Regions from separate parts of the Chryseobacterium sp. FR054 genome, predicted to be linked through region 2. Evidence: riboswitches for the same ligand, from Rfam matches in the RefSeq annotation. Region 2 holds a riboswitch; each other region holds the start of a gene.

The links. Region 2 has a riboswitch for cobalamin ahead of AC106S_RS06350 (T9SS type A sorting domain-containing protein). Riboswitches for the same ligand answer to the same signal wherever they lie in the genome.
Region 1: it holds a riboswitch for cobalamin, as region 2 does, so the genes downstream of both, AC106S_RS21475 (TonB-dependent receptor) here and AC106S_RS06350 (T9SS type A sorting domain-containing protein) in region 2, are expected to answer to the same signal.
Region 3: it holds a riboswitch for cobalamin, as region 2 does, so the genes downstream of both, AC106S_RS10685 (acyl-CoA thioesterase) here and AC106S_RS06350 (T9SS type A sorting domain-containing protein) in region 2, are expected to answer to the same signal.
Region 4: it holds a riboswitch for cobalamin, as region 2 does, so the genes downstream of both, AC106S_RS06915 (TonB-dependent receptor plug domain-containing protein) here and AC106S_RS06350 (T9SS type A sorting domain-containing protein) in region 2, are expected to answer to the same signal.

The regions. Positions count from the first base shown of each region.
Region 1 is NZ_JBXDSA010000006.1:140,676-145,349, forward strand. It holds gene AC106S_RS21470 (YncE family protein) at 1-1,108, opposite strand, end outside; gene AC106S_RS21475 (TonB-dependent receptor) at 1,105-3,135, opposite strand; cobalamin riboswitch at 3,245-3,430, opposite strand; gene AC106S_RS21480 (transporter) at 3,594-4,523, opposite strand; gene AC106S_RS21485 (cytochrome-c peroxidase) at 4,541-4,674, opposite strand, start outside.
Region 2 is NZ_JBXDSA010000001.1:1,392,354-1,397,027, reverse strand. It holds gene clpP (ATP-dependent Clp endopeptidase proteolytic subunit ClpP) at 1-155, shown strand, start outside; gene AC106S_RS06350 (T9SS type A sorting domain-containing protein) at 373-1,497, opposite strand; cobalamin riboswitch at 1,578-1,768, opposite strand; gene AC106S_RS06345 (esterase-like activity of phytase family protein) at 2,016-3,278, shown strand; gene tpiA (triose-phosphate isomerase) at 3,520-4,278, opposite strand; gene AC106S_RS06335 (S9 family peptidase) at 4,351-4,674, opposite strand, start outside.
Region 3 is NZ_JBXDSA010000002.1:731,601-736,274, forward strand. It holds gene AC106S_RS10680 (MutS-related protein) at 1-836, shown strand, start outside; gene AC106S_RS10685 (acyl-CoA thioesterase) at 856-1,239, opposite strand; cobalamin riboswitch at 1,354-1,533, opposite strand; gene AC106S_RS10690 (hypothetical protein) at 1,587-2,387, opposite strand; gene AC106S_RS10695 (ATP-binding cassette domain-containing protein) at 2,420-3,085, opposite strand; gene AC106S_RS10700 (GEVED domain-containing protein) at 3,482-4,552, shown strand.
Region 4 is NZ_JBXDSA010000001.1:1,510,415-1,515,088, reverse strand. It holds gene AC106S_RS06920 (YncE family protein) at 1-591, opposite strand, end outside; gene AC106S_RS06915 (TonB-dependent receptor plug domain-containing protein) at 606-2,447, opposite strand; cobalamin riboswitch at 2,480-2,655, opposite strand; gene cdd (cytidine deaminase) at 3,469-3,951, opposite strand; gene namA (NADPH dehydrogenase NamA) at 4,055-4,674, shown strand, end outside.

The DNA.
Region 1 (4,674 bases), on a different contig from region 2:
CAGGGATATTTCCGCCTTCGGTTTTCCATTTGAATTTTCCGGTTTTGTCGAAACAGTAGACGTACCCGGTGGTTACATAATTCCGGGCATCGGTAAGGTAGATATCTTCTGTATAAGGATTTACCGCAATTCCGTACGGTGCTTTGATTTCGTCGGCGTACTGCTGGTCAATGATCTTATTGGCGATTACCTGCTCTGTTTTCACATCGATAATTCCGAAAGTTTTAACATAGCTGTGGGTATTATAATTAAACTCATTGCCATAGTAATAGAGTTTGTCATTCACGATTGTCATTCCGCTTACCGCGACATGAAAGTCTTTTTTTACAGCTCCGGTAGCTGCATCCACAAGAAACAGACTGGACGGGATATTGTAATAATCTCCTCTGGAACTTACGTAGAGATCTCCGTAATTATCTTTTCTGATGCGGTGAAGATTAATGGCCACATCAATTTTTTTGGTCTCTGTAAAACTGTTAAGATCAATCACAGAAACTGTTCTGTCATAATTCGGGAACATATAACCTCCGGAATTGGCTACATAAAGCTTATCTCCGATAATCTCCATTTCTTCGGGCTGATAACCTACCACCACCTGTCTTTCAATAGCCAGTGAAGTTGTATCAATTTCCACTACTTTTCCGGGTGGCGAATTGGGATTTAATTCAACAGGACCTGCATAGCTGCTGGCATACACCTTTCCTCCCTTAAACTTCATATACCGGCAGTTCTGAAGCTGTATGGTCTTGATACGTTTCGCTGATTTGGCATCCAGCACTTCAATTTTATTGGAAACATTCACCACTACATACATTTTACTTCCGTAGATCATGATGTCATTTCCTACATCCCCGAGTTCTTTCACCACATTCGGATTGATCTCTCCGTAGATATTCCGGTGATAGGTTCCCGTAGCATAATCGAAGTAATCAAGGGTACATTTGTTACTTCCCATATTTCCTTCATTCAGAAGGTAAAAACCTTTGATGGCTGTATCTTCTCCGGTGCTTACCTCTTCTTTTTCCGAGGGAACAACGTAATCGTCCGTCCGGCATGAGAACAGACAGAGAAAGGCAAGAGCCAGAAGGTAAAAGTTTAGTTTTTTCATAATGTAAAGCTTACAATGAGTTTAAAATTTCTTCCGGGCATCGGATAATTCCTTACCACGTCATAATATTGATTGAGGACGTTATTGACCTCAAAACCGGCTTTGATCTGATGGGCATGCCAGTTGAATTTTTTCTGAACCGATAAATCATGGGTATACCACGGCTGAAGATAATTGGCACGGATGTTATTCAGCTGTGCATCATAACGTTCTCCGGTATACATGAAACTGTAATTGAAACTCCAGTCTTTATAATCCGCCATCATGGTAAAAGTCAGGGCATGCCAGGGCACATAAGAGATCTGGTCTCCGTAATAATCTTCTTTTTTATCGGTATAATCTCCTGCTCTCTGATAGGTATAGCTTACCAGAGGTTTCAGTTTCACCTTATTGATATCAAATTCAGCCTGAACATTGACATCTGCTCCCACAATCCTTACTTCTCCGAGATTCGTCATCATCCACCGGAACAGATTGGTGGTAGGAACTGCGATGATTTTATTTTCCACTTCATTATAATATCCGTCCGCTTTCACATAAATTCCTTTAAAAAATTCATGATCATAAAGTTTATGGTAGGTAAAACCCACGTCATACTGATTGGTAAATTCAGGTTTCAGCATCACATTTCCGATCATGGTGTAATACAGATCATTGAAAGTTGGCATCCTGAAAATCCTTTTATAAAAGGCTCTTATGGTAAAATCTTTTGAATCAGAGGGCTGATAGCTCAGAAATGCAGAGGGGGTCCATTCTGTTTTATCGGGAGATTTTGCATTTTTCTCCACATTTTCATGGACAAACGTTCCAAGTACACTTCCCAGGAATTTAAACCTTCTCCACTGATAGGTCGTGGCAAAAGCCAGCAGTGAGGTATATCGTGTAGGAAATGAAAAATCCCTGAGACTGGCATTCAGGTTATTATACTGGAAGTCCAAACCTGCACTTACATCCCAGTCTTTGGTAATCGAATAGATATTGGACGAAGAAAAGTAAAGTTCTCTCTGGATATAGGTATTATCAATGCGCAGGGCTGTTGTTGATACATTGACCGTATCCAGGAACCTGGAATAATCGTAGGCAAATTTGGCTTTCACCTGGGTTTCAAACTTCGGAAACAGCTTTTTTCTGAAACTGGCCTGAATAAAATAGTTTTCATCCAGCATCTGCTGTCCTTTAGGCCCGAAATCATTATTCACGACAGCAGTGGGAATTCCCCGGTCTGAAATATATCCGTAACCGCGTACATTCCAGCTCCCGTTATTAATAATTCCGTTAAAACCTGTTTCAAGACGTTTAGCCTGAATATAGGAATCATATCTTCTGGCAATCGTATCATTGGCAACAGAGCCGTCAGCATTTTTCTTTTGGTATTTATACTTGTACAATCCTCTGCTCTGCACAAACTCCGAACTGAAGCTTGCTGCCACCCGGTCTGAAATCTTCTGCTCCAGGCGGAACGAAGGATTAAACAGGCTGATGGACCCAAATTTAAGCCTGACCGTTACATTGGTTTTCTGATTTCCTTTAAATACAGGAGTTTTAGGCTGAAGATAAATAGATCCTGAAGACCCGAAATCTTTTGCAGGCTGAAAGATCTCACTTTTCTGACCGTTGTACAAAGAGATTGATTCTATATCATCTAGGGAAAATTTCCCCAGATCCACCACTCCGTTCTGGGCATTTCCAAGCTGAATGCCGTCATAGAAAACACCGACATGCTGGCTTCCCATGCTCCGGATATTAACAGTTTTCAAACCTCCCATTCCGCCGTAATCCTTGATCTGAACACCGGAAAAATATCTCAGGGCATCCGCTACCGACTGGCTGTTCAGCCTTTCCAGCTGTTCGCCTGAAAGAATCTGTGCGGGAAGAATTTCTTTAAAATCTTTTTTATAAATCCGGACAGGAAGAATCGTTTTCTCCCGGATGCTGTCCTTAGACTGTGAGAATACAAGATGAGAGGCCGTCACAAAAATTGCGACAGCTCCCTTTTGAAACAGAGAAGCAGTAAGTTTTGTCACCATTAGCTCATTCAGAATAATGATGACGCTAACGGATATAAGAAAGCAACGACAAAGCACAGCATTCACTGCACAGAATCATTGTTGTCCTAAGCTTTATTCCACGAAAGCGTCAAACGTTCATCTTCTGGCAGGTCTTCTGACTTACTCCGTTTCTGAAATCCTTCCCATTAAAAAAACAGTGGATATATTCTTCAGAAACTTTGGTGTGGAGCTTACAGCAGCGGGTCTGTCCCGGATTTTCACCGGATTCCCTTTTAAGCGCTTTTTACGGCTCACCAGATTCCGGCAAAGATAAACAATTCCTGACATATTCAAAATCTGAAATAACAAAATGATTCTCAGCAGGATAAAAACATTTCACAAGCTATGTTCCCTGCAAAAGAAAAACCTTACAAACGAGAAAAGCATTTGTAAGGTTTATTAAAAAAAGTATTTTCTGATCGGGGATCATTTATTCATCAGATTCCGATATTCAGAAAAATACTGAAACGTGATTTTGCCTCAATATCTCCTCCTGCCAGCTCAGTATAAGCAGGCAGCATGATCTCACTTCCGAGACTGAACTTTTTATAAGATGCTTCAAAGCCCAGCTTGCCATACAAAGCACTTCCTGATGTACGGGGCAATGTTTCTCCGTACTGCCTGTTGGTATCATACACCTCGCCCTGAAGCCCGGCTTTGGCAGAAAATATGGTTTTATCAGTTCCTGTGATCCGGTAAAATCCTGTTGCTGCATAATTCCATTGATTCCCGAAACGATAATGTTTTTTGTTTTCAGTTTTCACTGTATAGTCCGTATTGATAAGCACTGCCAGTTTATTCTTCTGGAATTTATAATTTAAAGCTGCCTGATAGTCCCAGCTGCCTGTTCCGAGCTGAAAACTCGGATTAACCCCGGAAATTCCTTTTTCATCAAATTTTCCCAGAGGAATTTTTATCCCCAGGCCACCATTCAGCTGATGGGCATTATCTTTCGAATTAATGATCTGATAAATTCCCATCAGATTCAGATCCCCGATTCCATTGATGCGGATGTCTCCCTGCCAGGTTTTCTTTTCGTGAAAATGAAAGGGCAGACTGGCGTACACACTCAGTTTTTTCGTCAGAGGAATTTTTCCCCACAGCTGAAGGGTATTGAAATACTGGTCCTGTGTAAGATCTTTCACAAACAAATTTTCTTTTGCCTTATAATGCTGGGCAAAATATTTAATGCCGATAAACTGGGGATTCAGCAATGATTCGAAACCTGACGAACCATTTCCGGCCGCACAGCCGCAGGCATCACAGTCATCAAGCGATATTCTGCTAAAATCACCGGATACCTCCATGCTGTCTTTAACCGTTTTAGCATGAAATCCTGCAGATAAAGCCATTCCTATTATTACCATTATTTTTTTCCTGTTCATTATTCTGCAAATTGGGGATTAGAAATAAAGTTTTTATCGGAAAGCGTTTTCAGAAAAGCGATAATCAACTGCTTATCCTGAATGTTCATCGCAATTCCGGTATGCCCGTTCTGTTTCAGTTTCGGATCCAGGT
Region 2 (4,674 bases):
AGCAGGAGCTTTATGAAATCATCGCTCACCATTCAGGGCAAACCTACGAATGGGTAGAGAAATCTTCCGACAGAGATTACTGGATGACTTCTGAAGAGGCTAAAGGCTACGGAATGGTAGACGAGGTTTTACAGAGATCAACAGAGAAAAAATAATTTTTCCTTATAAGGATGATAAAAAACGCACCAGCCCGGTGCGTTTTTTTGTCTTTATGTTGATTTTTTAATGTTTGTGCTGCTTTTAAACCTAGCAGGTCTCCGAGACCTGTTAGGTTTTTATCTAATCGCACTCATATACTTTTTATCATTATAATTTTAAAAGAATCTGTGTAACCTCCCCGATCTGTGAGGATAAAATATCCCACAATATGCATTATTTTTTAATCAACTTATGAACCGCTGTATTTTTTGAAGTTTTAATTTCCATCAGATAAATACCGGACTGTAAAGACTGAATATCGATTTTTGTAGCTTTTGAAGTAAGGACTTTCTGTCCTGAAACTCCATAAATATTTACTTCGATAATATTTTCAGCTGTTTCTATATGAATGAAATCACTGGCAGGGTTAGGATAAACTCTGAATGCTTTCTTCCGGATATCAGAAACCCCTAAAACTTCAAGTGATGCTTCGGTAGGCGTAAACGGTAATCTTTGTCCAAAGCTTAAACCCAGCCATTCATTATTGTTTAACTGAGTCTGTGACAAAGAAGCCTGACTTCTCCATGATGAAAGATCTTTTCCTTTGAAAAGCTTCCATGCATTATTTCCGGAAGATGTTCCTGAATGACTGTTTAAAGATAAAGAAGCAATCTGCCCTCCGTTGGAAGCGAAATTGAAATAGGAAGCTTGGGCCTGAATTTGCTGGAGGGCCTGTTCTGCGGTAATGCTTCCGTTATAGCGGATTCCGAAAACAAATGAATGGGCAGAACCGTTTGGACTGTTGGTTCCGAAATCGATAACCACAAGGCTTGAATTACTTCCCGTACCGATCCAATGGGTAATCTGCGATGCATTATACCAGGCAGAACTGTAAGCGGCTACCGGAGATGAGGGATGGGAAAGTGGAGGGGTATTATCAGTAAATCCATATCCAAAAGAAACTCCGTACCATTTTCCGTTCACGAGCGGATCTCCGTTTACCCCGTTATTAAGCGTCATATTTTCGGCAGACGGTCCTGACCATGTAGACCAGTAATCATCCAGGCTGGGTACGTGGTGGTTATAGTTCAGGCTGTAAAGGAATCCGGAGGGAATTTCCACTTCCATTTTAGGCTCTGCGGCGGCAATAGCGGTGATGAGGTCTTCCATGGTAAGATCATCCGAATCAAAACGGTATCCCCAGGCATAGGAAGAAGGATTGTCGTCATCATTGAAATCAGCAATGAGGTAGGCTTTTTTAGAACCGGTTCCTACCCAGAATTTAATGTCGTTTTCGGTGAACTGGGCCGACAGGAGCTGCATACAAAGCAGCAGGAAAAAAAAGTAGATTTTTTTCATGATATCATTAAATTAAAAGTTTTATTCCCGAAACTTTCCTTCAGAAAAAAAGAAATGAATGACTTCAGATACTCTGTTTCTGATGAATATGGAATAAGGCAGGTCTCCTGGCTCGCATCAGGAATACGCCTTCCCGGATTTTTGATCCAGTGGCACAGTATACTCCTGTTTAAACAGCTTACAGTTGCGGGTACAGCCCAAGAATTGAATATTCTTCTCACTTGGTTCCCTTTTAATGAACAATGGTTCAGCCTTAAACCGCTACAAATATAATATCTAAATTTTTGATGTCATTTTGTGAATTATTCTGATTTTTTAAATTTTGTTTAAAGATCAGGTCATTTTCGGTCTTATGACTTTTTTAATTCGATAAAGAATTCCGGAATATGATGTTTTATCCTGATATTTTTTGTGTTTAAAATAAATTAACCTTAAACCTTGATTGTTAAAATATACTTATTCTTGTATTCAAGATCAGTTTACAATCATTATCTATTTTCGCTGCCATAAAAGTAAACATGAAAAAACTGCTGATCTCTGCTTTGGCGCTTATTGCTATGGCATCATGTAAAGATGATGACCATGTAAGCGGCCAGGATATTAATTATTCCAGACTTCCTCAGGAATTTCCTTTTTCCAAACTGGCAACGGTAAATGGGGTAGATGTGATTAACGGAGGTTTTGGCTCCGGAGCAGCCGCCCACCCAGGCAGAAAAGGTGAATTCTATGTCATTACAGACCGCGGTCCCAATACCGACTATCTGAACGGGAAAAAATTTCCGGCTCCGGATTTCACGCCGACCATTATGCATTTTAAGATCAATACTGAAGGAAATATCGAGGTCATTAAATATATTAAACTTAAAAATCCTTCCGGCCAGCCCATCACAGGGCTTCCAAATCCCGCAGGAATGGGAAGTACAGGCGAAACCGCTTATGATGTAAACGGAAATGTTTTAGGAACGGATAATTACGGACTGGACAGCGAGAGCCTTGTTGCAGCAGCTGACGGTACCTTCTGGGTATCTGATGAGTATGGTCCGCATATCGTACATTACAGTGCTGAAGGAGTGGAAATGGAAAGAATCAGCCCGATAGGCGTTAATACAGGACCGAGAAAGCTGCCTGCTGTTTTAGCCAAAAGAAGAGCCAACAGGGGAATGGAAGGGCTCTGCATCACTCCGGACGGAAAAACGCTCGTAGGAACCATCCAGTCAATGATGTATGTTCCTACAAAGGCTTTGGCTACCAATACCACTTTAACGAGGATTGTTACATTCGATATTGCCACAGGAAAAACAAAACAGTTTTTATATAAACAGGATGGCGGAACTTCAGATTCTGTCTGCGATATAACCGCGATCAGCAACACGGAATTCCTGGTTATTGAAAGAGACGGAAACTTCGGTTCGCAGGGCGGCGTGAAAAAAGTATACAGGATCAGCCTGGCAGATGCTTCTGACGTAACCGGACCTGATGTGGCCGCTGTGGACGGAATGAAGATCAATAATAAAGCCCTGGAACAGTGTACATGGAACGAAATTACCACCGCCGGAATAAAACCGGTGTCCAAAACATTAGCCGCAGACCTGGTGGCCAAGCTGGGCTATGAACATGATAAGTTTGAAGGAATCGTTTATCTTGGAAATAATAAACTGGCTGTTTTCAATGATGACGATTTTGGAATCTTAGATGACGGAAACGGAAATCCGAAAGCCAAGATCCTTCCTAAAACCGGGAAAGTAGATAAGGGAACTATGTATATAGTCGATATTCAATAATTAGATTTTTTTAAAGAAAACGGCGGAATCGAAGATTCCGCCGTTTTTGTTGATGTATGTTGGTTAAGCTCAGTAGAAATGGATGTTATGGTTATTTTTCCTACGGATCACACAAATTTCACAGATGTTATCTGCTGTTTTTTGCATCGTTTGATCTGGTTAATCATAATCAATTCAATTGGGTCCGTTCACATATAAAAATAAACTCCATTGGCTTTAGCCAAAACCTGTTTTTATAATATTAATTGAAAGCCTCGATAATTTTAGAGAAATCCTCTAATTTTAAAGCAGCCCCTCCAATCAGTCCTCCGTCAATATCCGGCTGGGAGAAGATTTCTTTAGCATTATCCGGTTTTACAGAACCTCCGTAAAGGATAGAAACCTCATCGGCTACTTCCTGGCCATATTTTCCTGCAATAATGCTTCTGATGTGTGCATGAATTTCCTGAGCCTGCTCCGGTGTAGCCGTCTCTCCGGTTCCGATTGCCCAAACCGGTTCGTAAGCAATCACCACTTTTTTGATCTCGTCAGCAGAAAGCGTGAAAAGAGCTTCTTCAGTCTGGCTTTTTACCACATCAAAATGCTGGCCTGCTTTTCTCTGCTCCAGGGTTTCTCCGTTACAGTAAACAGGGATAAGACCTTTATCAAGCGCCAGTTTTACCTTTTTGTTGCAGCTTGCATCGGTTTCACCGTGGTACTGTCTTCTCTCGGAATGCCCGATCAGTGAACCGGTAGCATCAATAGATTCAAGCATATCCGCAGAAATTTCCCCGGTATAGGCACCGCTTTCGTGAGCGCTCATATCCTGGGAAAACACACCGATCTCATCTTTTTCAAAGATATCTTTTGCCATCATCAGGTATAAGGAAGGCGGAGCAATCCATATTTCACAGTTCGTGGCACTACTGTTTTTATAGCTCAGTAATTGAATCATTAACTGCTGTGCATCAATTACATTTTTGTTCATTTTCCAGTTTCCTGCAACTATTTTTCTTCTCATAGTTTTATATATTGATTTATTTACTATTATATTTTTCGCGCCGGTAAATCTCCATAATCTGCGGCAGCTTTCTTATTTATTAATCCCTTCCAGTTTAAACATAAACGCATACACCAGCGCAAGATCCTTCAGATAATCAAACCTTCCTGAGGCTCCGCCATGACCGTATTCCATATCGGTTTTTAAAAGAAGTACGTTTTTATCGGTTTTCATATCTCTCAGTTTGGCTACCCATTTGGCCGGCTCAAAATACTGTACCTGGGAATCGTGAAGGCCTGTGGTTACCAGAAGGTTCGGATAGTTCTTTTTTTCTATATTTTCATACGGTGAGTAAGATTTCATATAGAAGTAAGCGTCTTTGTTATTAGGATTTCCCCATTCGTCATATTCGTTGGT
Region 3 (4,674 bases), on a different contig from region 2:
TGATTGTTTTCTGGTTATTGCTGGAAATTGTCAGAATCACCTTCAATCTGGAGATTTTCGGATTCAGCAGGAATGTAAACATTCTGAATGCTTCCAAAGACAATCTGCTGAAAATTTATGAATATATCGGTAAAATCGATACTGCTGTGACCCTTTCTGAAATTAAGCATCAATATACGGTTTGCAAACCGGTTTTCAGTGAAAAGAAAGAGATAAAGGTAGAAAGAATCTATCACCCTCTGATTGATGGATGTGTGAAAAATGATCTGCATATTTCAGATTCCGGTATTGTTCTTACGGGATCGAATATGTCCGGAAAAACAACCTTTATGAGAAGCCTGGCTGTCAATGCATTGATGGCCCAGCTATTCGGATTTTGCTTTGCAGACGCTTATGAAGCTCCTTTCATGAAGATCTTAACCTCAATTTCAATTAAAGACGACATTAATGAAAACAAAAGTTATTATCTGGAAGAAGTATTAAGAATCAAAGATTTCTTTAATGAAAAAGACGGTTTTAATCTGATCCTGATTGATGAAATTTTTAAAGGTACGGGTACCAAAGAGAGAATTGCCATAAGTAAAGCTGTTTTAAAAGCCATGAACTCTGAACGGAACTTAATCTGCATTACCACCCATGATCTGGAAATAGCCAATTTTCTGGAAAGAAATAATTATGCCCTGTACTATTTTTCGGAAGAAATACAGGAAGATAAACTGCAGTTTACTTATCAGCTGAACCGGGGAATCAATCAAAAACCAAATGCCATAAGAATTTTGAAAATGTACGGATACCCCGAAGAGCTCATCAAAGAGTCCTACACCTATCTTGAATAATTATGGCAATGGAATGCGTTTATAGAATACGGATCGGTTTCTTGAATTCATCAATCGCTACAAAAGTGAAATCCCCAACAATAGCTCTTTCCCTTTCATAAGAATACATCTGTTCCGTATAGATTTCAACATTTACTTTCATACTGGTTTTTCCTACATAGGAAACTTTTCCGATCAGTTCTACAATCGTTCCGGCGGGGATCGGTTTTTTAAAGTCGATCTTGTCGCTGCTTACCGTTACCACTCTTTTACGGGCAAAACGGGTTGCTGTAATAAAAGCTACCTCATCCATCAGCTGCATGGCTGTCCCTCCGAAAAGAGTATCATAATGATTCGTAGTATTGGGGAAAACCGCTTTGAAAATTCTGGTTTCGGATGCTTCAATTCTTTCTTCTGTTGTCATATATCATTATTAATTAAAGCGAAATGAAATCAATTAAAACAACAGAACAATAACAGGAACCATAGGAATTCCTGAAACAATTCATCGGATCAATAAACTTCAAATCGCGAAAGTTTTTTGTTTAAAGAAAAGGCAGGTCTCCTGACTTGTAACATCTTTTATCTCCTTCCCGTGCCCTGCACAGTGGATCTTTTGATAAAGACTTCAGTTACTTACAGTTGCGCGACAGTCCGTGATTTTCACACGGTTCCCTTTTAATCTGCGTTAAGCAGAACCACTTTCTATGATGAATAAGTGCAAAACTTTTTCGAGTGCAAAAATAAGGATAATACAGAAAAGAACAGCAATTATTCCGGATTATTATAAATGATCTGGCTCATTACCCTTCCTTCCTTGATGGTCCAAAGGGTAGTGTACCTGTTTTCACCGGAACCGTTGATCATATAAAGATAGATGTGGTCATTATCAAGAGCCGTTACCCCGATATTGTTGAAATCCATGGTGGGCTGAAACATATTTTTAATAGCTTCACGAACAAAGACAGAGCCTCTTCCCGGCTGCTGTACCCTGATTGACTTGATCTCCATCAACCCCTCAGGAAGTTCACCCTTGATGCCCCACGGTTTTACTTTGTCTATGGTTATAATTTTTCCGTCAGCATCTTTTTCCTGTTTACGGTAGCTGGCATTGGAAGGATATACATCAATCACCACTTTGGTTCTTTGGGACGTAGGAATTTTAGGATTACTGTTGTCTGTAAAAATTAAGGATTTCCCGTTTTTAGATTTGGAAGGGGTAAACTGGGGAAGCTGGTCGATAAAAGAAATACGTCCTTTGTTTACCATTCCTTCTTTGTCAAGTGTTTCATATCTTACAAAAGGTTTATCATCGTCCTGTTTTTCAGGATATTTTATCCATATCCATTCCGTTTCTCCCGGTGCAGGTTTTACATAAACAAAAACGTCCCCTTTACGCATACGGATCTTATCGACGATTTTTCTGTAATCCTCCTTGTGTACCCGTACATTGGCATACCCTTCCTCAGCTTTTACAACACCGAAAGGAACTTTATTCTGCCCTTTAACGGATGCCAATAAAGAGAAAATACTGAAAGCGGATAGATATAATGTCTTGTTTACGGAAATCATGATAATTTTTTTTTGACCTTCAAATATATAAATTAAAAACTTTTCGGAAGATAATTAAATCGCCTCAGTTCTTCAAAATCGTTGATCTTTCTTAAATAAGTCCGGGAAAGAAGATAAACATCATCTGCCATCCGGAAGACAGGCTCATAGTTGTGATCGGAAATAATAATACCTTTACCGGCGGCCTGCCCTTTGATAATGCTTTCCATTTCATCACATAATTTAGGGGAAACCCCGCTGAAAGGTTCATCCAGTAAAATAAAATCCGCGTCGGAGTACAGAATCATAAGAGTTTCCACGATTCTTTTTTCTCCTCCTGAAAGATGCCTGGTCTTTTCATCTAAAAACGGTTTTATCAGGTCAAGATGATAAAGTTTTTCCCTGTTTTCTTCGTCACAGAACAATGGGATTAAATTTCTGATTTTAATGCTTTTCGGAAGGAAGGACGTACGCTGAGGCAGATATGCAATTCTGTTTTTCCGGTCGGACAGGGTTTTAAGAACAATATCATTATATCTGATAAACTGGGTGTCGCCTTTTACCGTTCCGAAGATGATCTGAAGCAGAGTAGATTTTCCTCCGCCTGAAGGTCCCAGAATTCCTGAGATTCTTCCGGTTTCGCAACTTATAAAAACGTCCTGAAGAATTTTCCTGGTTCCGAAAGATTGGGTAATACTGTCTGCATGAAGCTTTTTCATAAACCGGATACGATTTTTACCATTACACTTAACGATAGGGTAAAGACCCAAAGAAACAGTCTTGAAAATCCAAAATTGGCATAAAAAAAATATTCACCTTTCAGCCTTATTTCATAGATGAAAAAATGAAGCAGGGGAAGAATTAATAGAAAACATAACCCGAAATTTCCCATACTGAATCCACTTAAAAAAGAAACCAACAGAGAAAATAACACTGCCGGAACAAGTAGTTTCTGATAAAAGATCCGGAGAACCCTGATGTTTTTAATCATATTTTTGAAAATACAGGAAAAGTGTCTGTATAGATCATAAATATAGAATCTTTACTTTAGAAAATATAAAAATATCCGATTTTTTTGGTTTAATTTTAGGACGAAAATGTAATAACCATTAACTATGAGAAAAAAACTACTTTTTATGCTCCTGCTCTGTGCAGGAACGATGTGGCTTCAGGCAGCAGAAATTACCGGGAAAACGATTTCCGTAAGCAACTTCAAAACACCGGTGAATGTTATGGTTTCCAATATCGGAATAACCTCTGCGGATATCACCTGGGACCCGGTTCCCGGCGCAACCAGTTATAATGTGAGATTCAGGCCGGTAGGTAGTCCCGCCTGGATAATGGCAGTAATTACTTCCGGAGCTACTGCTTATCAGATTACCTCTCTTTCTCCCTGCACGGCTTATGAGGTTCAGGTTGCAGATGGAAATGCCCCTTTTTCAGCTTCTGTATTTTTTTATACAGGACTTAATTACTGTTCTTCCGGATCTACGGATTCAGGCATTATGCATATCTCAAATGTGACGGTAATTCCTTACGGAGGAGTACCCCAGATGAACAGTTCTTCGGGACCTTCCGGATATACCGATTACCGGAATGATCCGTCAAGAAGAGTACAGCTGTCCGTTGGAAGCCCTGTCAATACCCTGGCAGTAACCCTGGGTTGGGCAGCTCCTCAAAATACAGTATATATAACAGCCTGGATCGATTTTAATGCCAACGGAATTTTTGAAGCCTCCGAAAGAGTGATGACACAGTCTGCCAACTCTTCAACTCCCGCTGTTTCTTCATTTGCGGTTCCTTCTTTGGCCGCTGTTACACAATGCGGAGTCACAATGAGGGTGATGGTGAGCCAGGCACAGCCTTCAGATGCCTGCGGAACATTCACTTACGGAGAAGTGGAAGATTACGGAATAAACCTGGCCAATCCCTCCCTGTCTGTGAATGAAAATATAAAATTAAATGAACTGGGTATTTATCCTAATCCTGCTTCCGACATTCTGAATATCGAAGGATTATCCTCAGATAAAGCATCCTATGAAATTTATACAGCAACAGGACAAAAAACAGCTGAAGGGAAAGTCTCAGGAAATACAATTACAATCAGCAGGCTTACAAAAGGAGTATATTTCCTGCAATTAAAAGACAAAGATCATACAACCTTCCTGAAATTTATAAAGAAATAAGATTTTGTTACCCTTAAAATCTATGATAAAATTTACATTTCTTCAGGTCTGCAAAAAAGATGAACGCAAAGTTGATAAATAATTCTGCCTTATTTTGAGTGATCAAAGTGATGCGACTTCGT
Region 4 (4,674 bases), 120 kb from region 2:
TACCTCATTTGTGAAAGTATTGATGTAAGTGATCTTGTTTCCGTATCCGTATGAAGCATTCTGTACAAAAATCTTATTTCCTGCTTCTACAATTCTTTCAGCAGCACCGGTAACCGGGATTTTTTTGATGAAAGAGTTATCCGATAGCTTATAAACACTTACATATTTCTCGCCTCCGAACTTATCATTGGTTACATAAATGCTGTTATTGGCAAAAGCCATATAACGGGGAGCAGCAAGTTCTGCTTTAATTTCTCCCTTTATTTTAAAATTAGCACGGTTAACGACCTGTATCCTGTTGGAGTTATTCAGGAGAAGATAAGCATTATCACCATTGAAGGCAATGGTCTGCAGTACATCACCAAGTATGGTCCCGCCATTGCTGGAAGAGAAAATGTTGTTCTTCTGAATGTTCAGATCAGAGCTCAGGAAAGTTACTTCTGCCGTAGGAGACTGAAATTTACCTTCATTGGCAATCAGGAAACCGTTTCCATAGTATTCTTCCGGCTCATCATTGTCGCTGCTACACGAATAAATTCCTGAAAGGAGTACGAAAGCAAAAAGAAGAGATAAAAGTCTGTGTAATTTCATAATATATTTCAGTTTTAAAAATTAATGGTTGCGTAAATACTGTAATTCCTTTTAGGCATGGGATAATAGTACACCGTCTGATAAACAGTATCAGTCAGGTTATTGATCTTGACTCCTAAAGTATACTTCTTCAGAAGCGTTGCAGAAACACCGGTATTTAAGATAAAATAAGGATCAAGCGACATCGCTTTGTTTTCATCCGTAGTCGTGTAAGTAAGACCGTTGAAAAGACCCTGAACATACACTTTAAGAAAACCGTACTGATATTCTGCCGTTCCGTTGGCTTTGTGGAAAGGAACATACATCATCTGCTTCCGGGTTTCCTTGTTTTCCGATCGCGAATAAGTATAGCCCGCATTCAGCTTTAGTGCGTGTTTGCCCCAGTTTTTATAGAATGAAGCCTGGGTTTCCAGACCATAGGATTCAACTTTATAGGTATTGAAAGCTCCCCAGTATCCGTAAGGAGTGGGTAACCAGCTGATATAATCCTTAATATCCATATAATAAGGACTCAGCATAATTTTAAAGTCACCCAGGACGAACTCATGATTCATATCGATATTGATGGAAGTTTCCGGCTTAAGATCACGGTTCCCGCCCGGCTGCCAGTAAAGATCATTAAAAGAAGGAAACCTGAAGTTTCTGGAAAAGCTTACCCCGGTATGGTACCATTTCAAAGCATTCCATTTCCCTGAAAAAGAATACAGGAGCGGAGAAGAAATATCCTCGATGAAATTCTGCTTGACACCGGCTTCAAAACGGAGATCCTTTGTAGCAAAATACCTGATAAGACCCGCTATGGCTCCTACATTACGGCTGATATTACCGAGTCCCGATTCATAGCCTTCCCCTTTGTTGACCTGGAATTCACCGATCGCATTGACGTTGATCTTAGGAGTAATGAAGTAATTGAAATCATTCCTGAAAATATAATTCTTTCCTTCCGCACCGCTCGTTTTCGGACGGCTGATATCCCCGAAATACTGGAAATTATCCTCCGTATAGGCAGCCTTTAAACTGTTGGAAAGATTCGTTGTATTTACGTCCCAGGAGATCAGGCTCCTCAAAGTCTGGGCATTGTATTTGGTCTTATTCCCGTTAGGTTCAAAAATAGGATAGTGCTGGGATGCATCAAAGATCTGGTTTTGCCATGAAATCGTCTGACGGTCTGCAATCTTATAAGAAGCCCCGATATTGAAAGTCGTATTATAATACTTTCCGTTGAGGTTATTATAAGGAGAACTTCCCACGACAAACTCAGGAACCTTATAATCATTTTCACTGATAACATAGCTTCCGGATGCTTTAAAGCTGAATTTTTCATTGCTGTAAGAAGCTTTGGCAAAATTATTATACGTTCCGAATGAAGCTGCCTCAGAATACAGCGAGGCCCCGAATCCTCTGTTGAATTCCAGATTATTATTCAGGTGAATACTGCCGCCGATGGCCGAGCTTCCGTACTGCACGCTTCCTCCCCCTGCTTTTATTTCAAGTTCATCATAGCCATAAAGCGGAATATTATTCACATCTCCCTGCCCTAAAAATACAGAATTGATATTGATGCCGTTCCATACAAAAGCCGTATGTCCGGCACTCGTTCCCCGGAATGAAGGTGAAGAAACAGCACCACGGCCGTTTTCCTTCATATAAATCTGCGACTGAAAACGTAAAAGCTCGGAAAGATTCGTCGAATTTTTCTCAATATCCTTTGGAGTAATCGTATTGACGTAGTGAAACTGTTTCACCCTGCTCATCTGGTTATCGAATATATAAATGGTATCAATGGCCTTCTCCTGTCCCAAAAGAAAGCTGCCGTATGACGAACAAAGCAGTAATAAAGATCTTTTTATATCCATACTAATTTTACTTCTCCTCCGGAAGCAAGTCATTTTTAGTTAGTATTCTGGCAGGTCTCCTGACTTTCGCGTTCTGCACCTTCCCGTATAAACAGTGGTTTTTTGCAGAATCTCTTATTACGATTTACAGTTGCGGGGACAGTTTGGGATTTTCACCCAATTCCCTATTATTTCCAATAGACTGGAAACCAAAATTTTTGCAAAGATAAGTTTTTAAATGTATTAGACAACAGGACAGAAAGATGAAACGATAAATGGGTAGAACAGGAGGGATTCTGTCAAACTCTATGGATTACGTAAATTTTTTGTTGGTTTAAAGTAATCTCCTGATAAATTGAATTATTATCATGTTTTATGGTGTAAGAAGATCAAATATTTTCATCCATTTTACAATCAAATATTGAATTTCTCGCAGAATACACGAATTTCACAGATTTTTATGGGTATGTTTTTCCTCGCAGACAGAGCAGATGATGCAGATTTTTTGTCGGTTTAAAGCAAGGGCGTAAGGACTTTAATTATGATACAGCTTTTAAGACACAAAAAAATTCAAAGATTTTCAGCAGTTTTCCTGAACAGTGATCGATTGCTTTAAGATTTAAGACAGCCGAAGGCTAATCCATCGCTTCATCGGATCAACGGAGTTGATTCTGAACTTTACTTTCTTCAAAATTGCCTGTGCATCAAACTTTGCGTTCCAAAAAATACAGTTATCATATTGATGAAATTTGAGTTTTCCACAGATTTTCCAGAAAAAGATCTGTGTTATCTGTGAGATTTGCGGGAACAATATTTATGAAGGTTTTGAATAACGATGCTGTAAAAATCTGCTTAATCTGCCAGATCAGCGAGCATAAAATTTTCATGGATTAGGTAGATTCTTTACCAAGAATTTAAGTGAATTTCTATAAGCAAAACTTTAAACTTTCAGATGAGACGTAAAAAACTGTTGTGATTAAAAAAGCTTTATTGCCACGGACACAGATATTTTATTCGTGGCAAAAAGCAATATATCTTCCATTTATAAAAACGATGAATCAAAATAGAAGGGAAGCAGATCTTTAATCGCATGTACCTTGTAAACCTCCTCATTCATACTTGAAAAATAAAGGTCGATATTCTCGTTCTGCTTGGTCTCAAATTCTATTAAGCTCTGGCGGCAGGCTCCGCATGGCGGGATCGGAGGATTTTTCTCATGAAATTCCTTAGGTCCGCCCACTACAAAGATCTTTTTAATCTTCACATCCGGAAAGTTGGCGGCTACCCAGAAAAGAGCCGTTCTTTCAGCACACAGCCCGGACGGAAAAGCAGCGTTCTCCTGGTTGTTGCCGGAATAGATCTCTCCGTTTTCAAGCAGGACAGAACATCCTACCAGAAACTGGGAGTAGGGGGCATAGGCATTTTCGCGGGCTTCTTTGGCTCTTTCGAATAGTTTTTTTTCAATATCGCTCAGTTCACTGCTGTTTTTAAAATACTCGTAACTGATCTGTATGTCTTTTTTCATATATTGTAGGACTAAAAAAGGGGGGCTAAAATTAGTTCTTTTTAATCAGGTGGGCAATATTTTTGTTCATCAGATCATTGAACCTGAAATTCAAAAGTTTAAAATGCTGTATACACCAATAAAATTCAGAAATATAGAATTGAAGAACCGCTGGGTAATGTCACCGATGTGTATGTATTCCTGCGAAAACGGACTGGCCAATGACTTTCACTTTGTGCATTACGGAAGCAGGGCACAGGGCGGAACAGGACTGCTTATGGTAGAAGCCACAGGAGTGGAACCGAAAGGGAGAATTACGAATAAATGCATGGGAATCTGGAGTGATGAGCAGGCAGATCAGCTTAAAAAGATCGTTGATTTTGTCCATTCCCATTCGGAAAGTAAAATAGGAATCCAGCTGGCCCACGCAGGAAGAAAAGGCTCTACGTGGAATAATAAACAGATCTCTGTTGAAGAAGGCTGGGAAACTCTGGCTCCGAGCCCGGTTCCCTATCATCCTTCAGAAAGAATTCCCCATGTTCTGACCACTGATGAGGTGAAGCAGCAGGTACAGAACTTTAAAGAAGCGGCAAAAAGAGCCGTGAAGGCAGGATTTGATATCATAGAGATCCACGGAGCTCACGGCTACCTGATCCACCAGTTTCTGTCCCCGCTTTCCAATATAAGAACTGATGAATATGGAGGAAGTTTTGAAAACAGAATCCGGTTCCTGATAGAGATTGT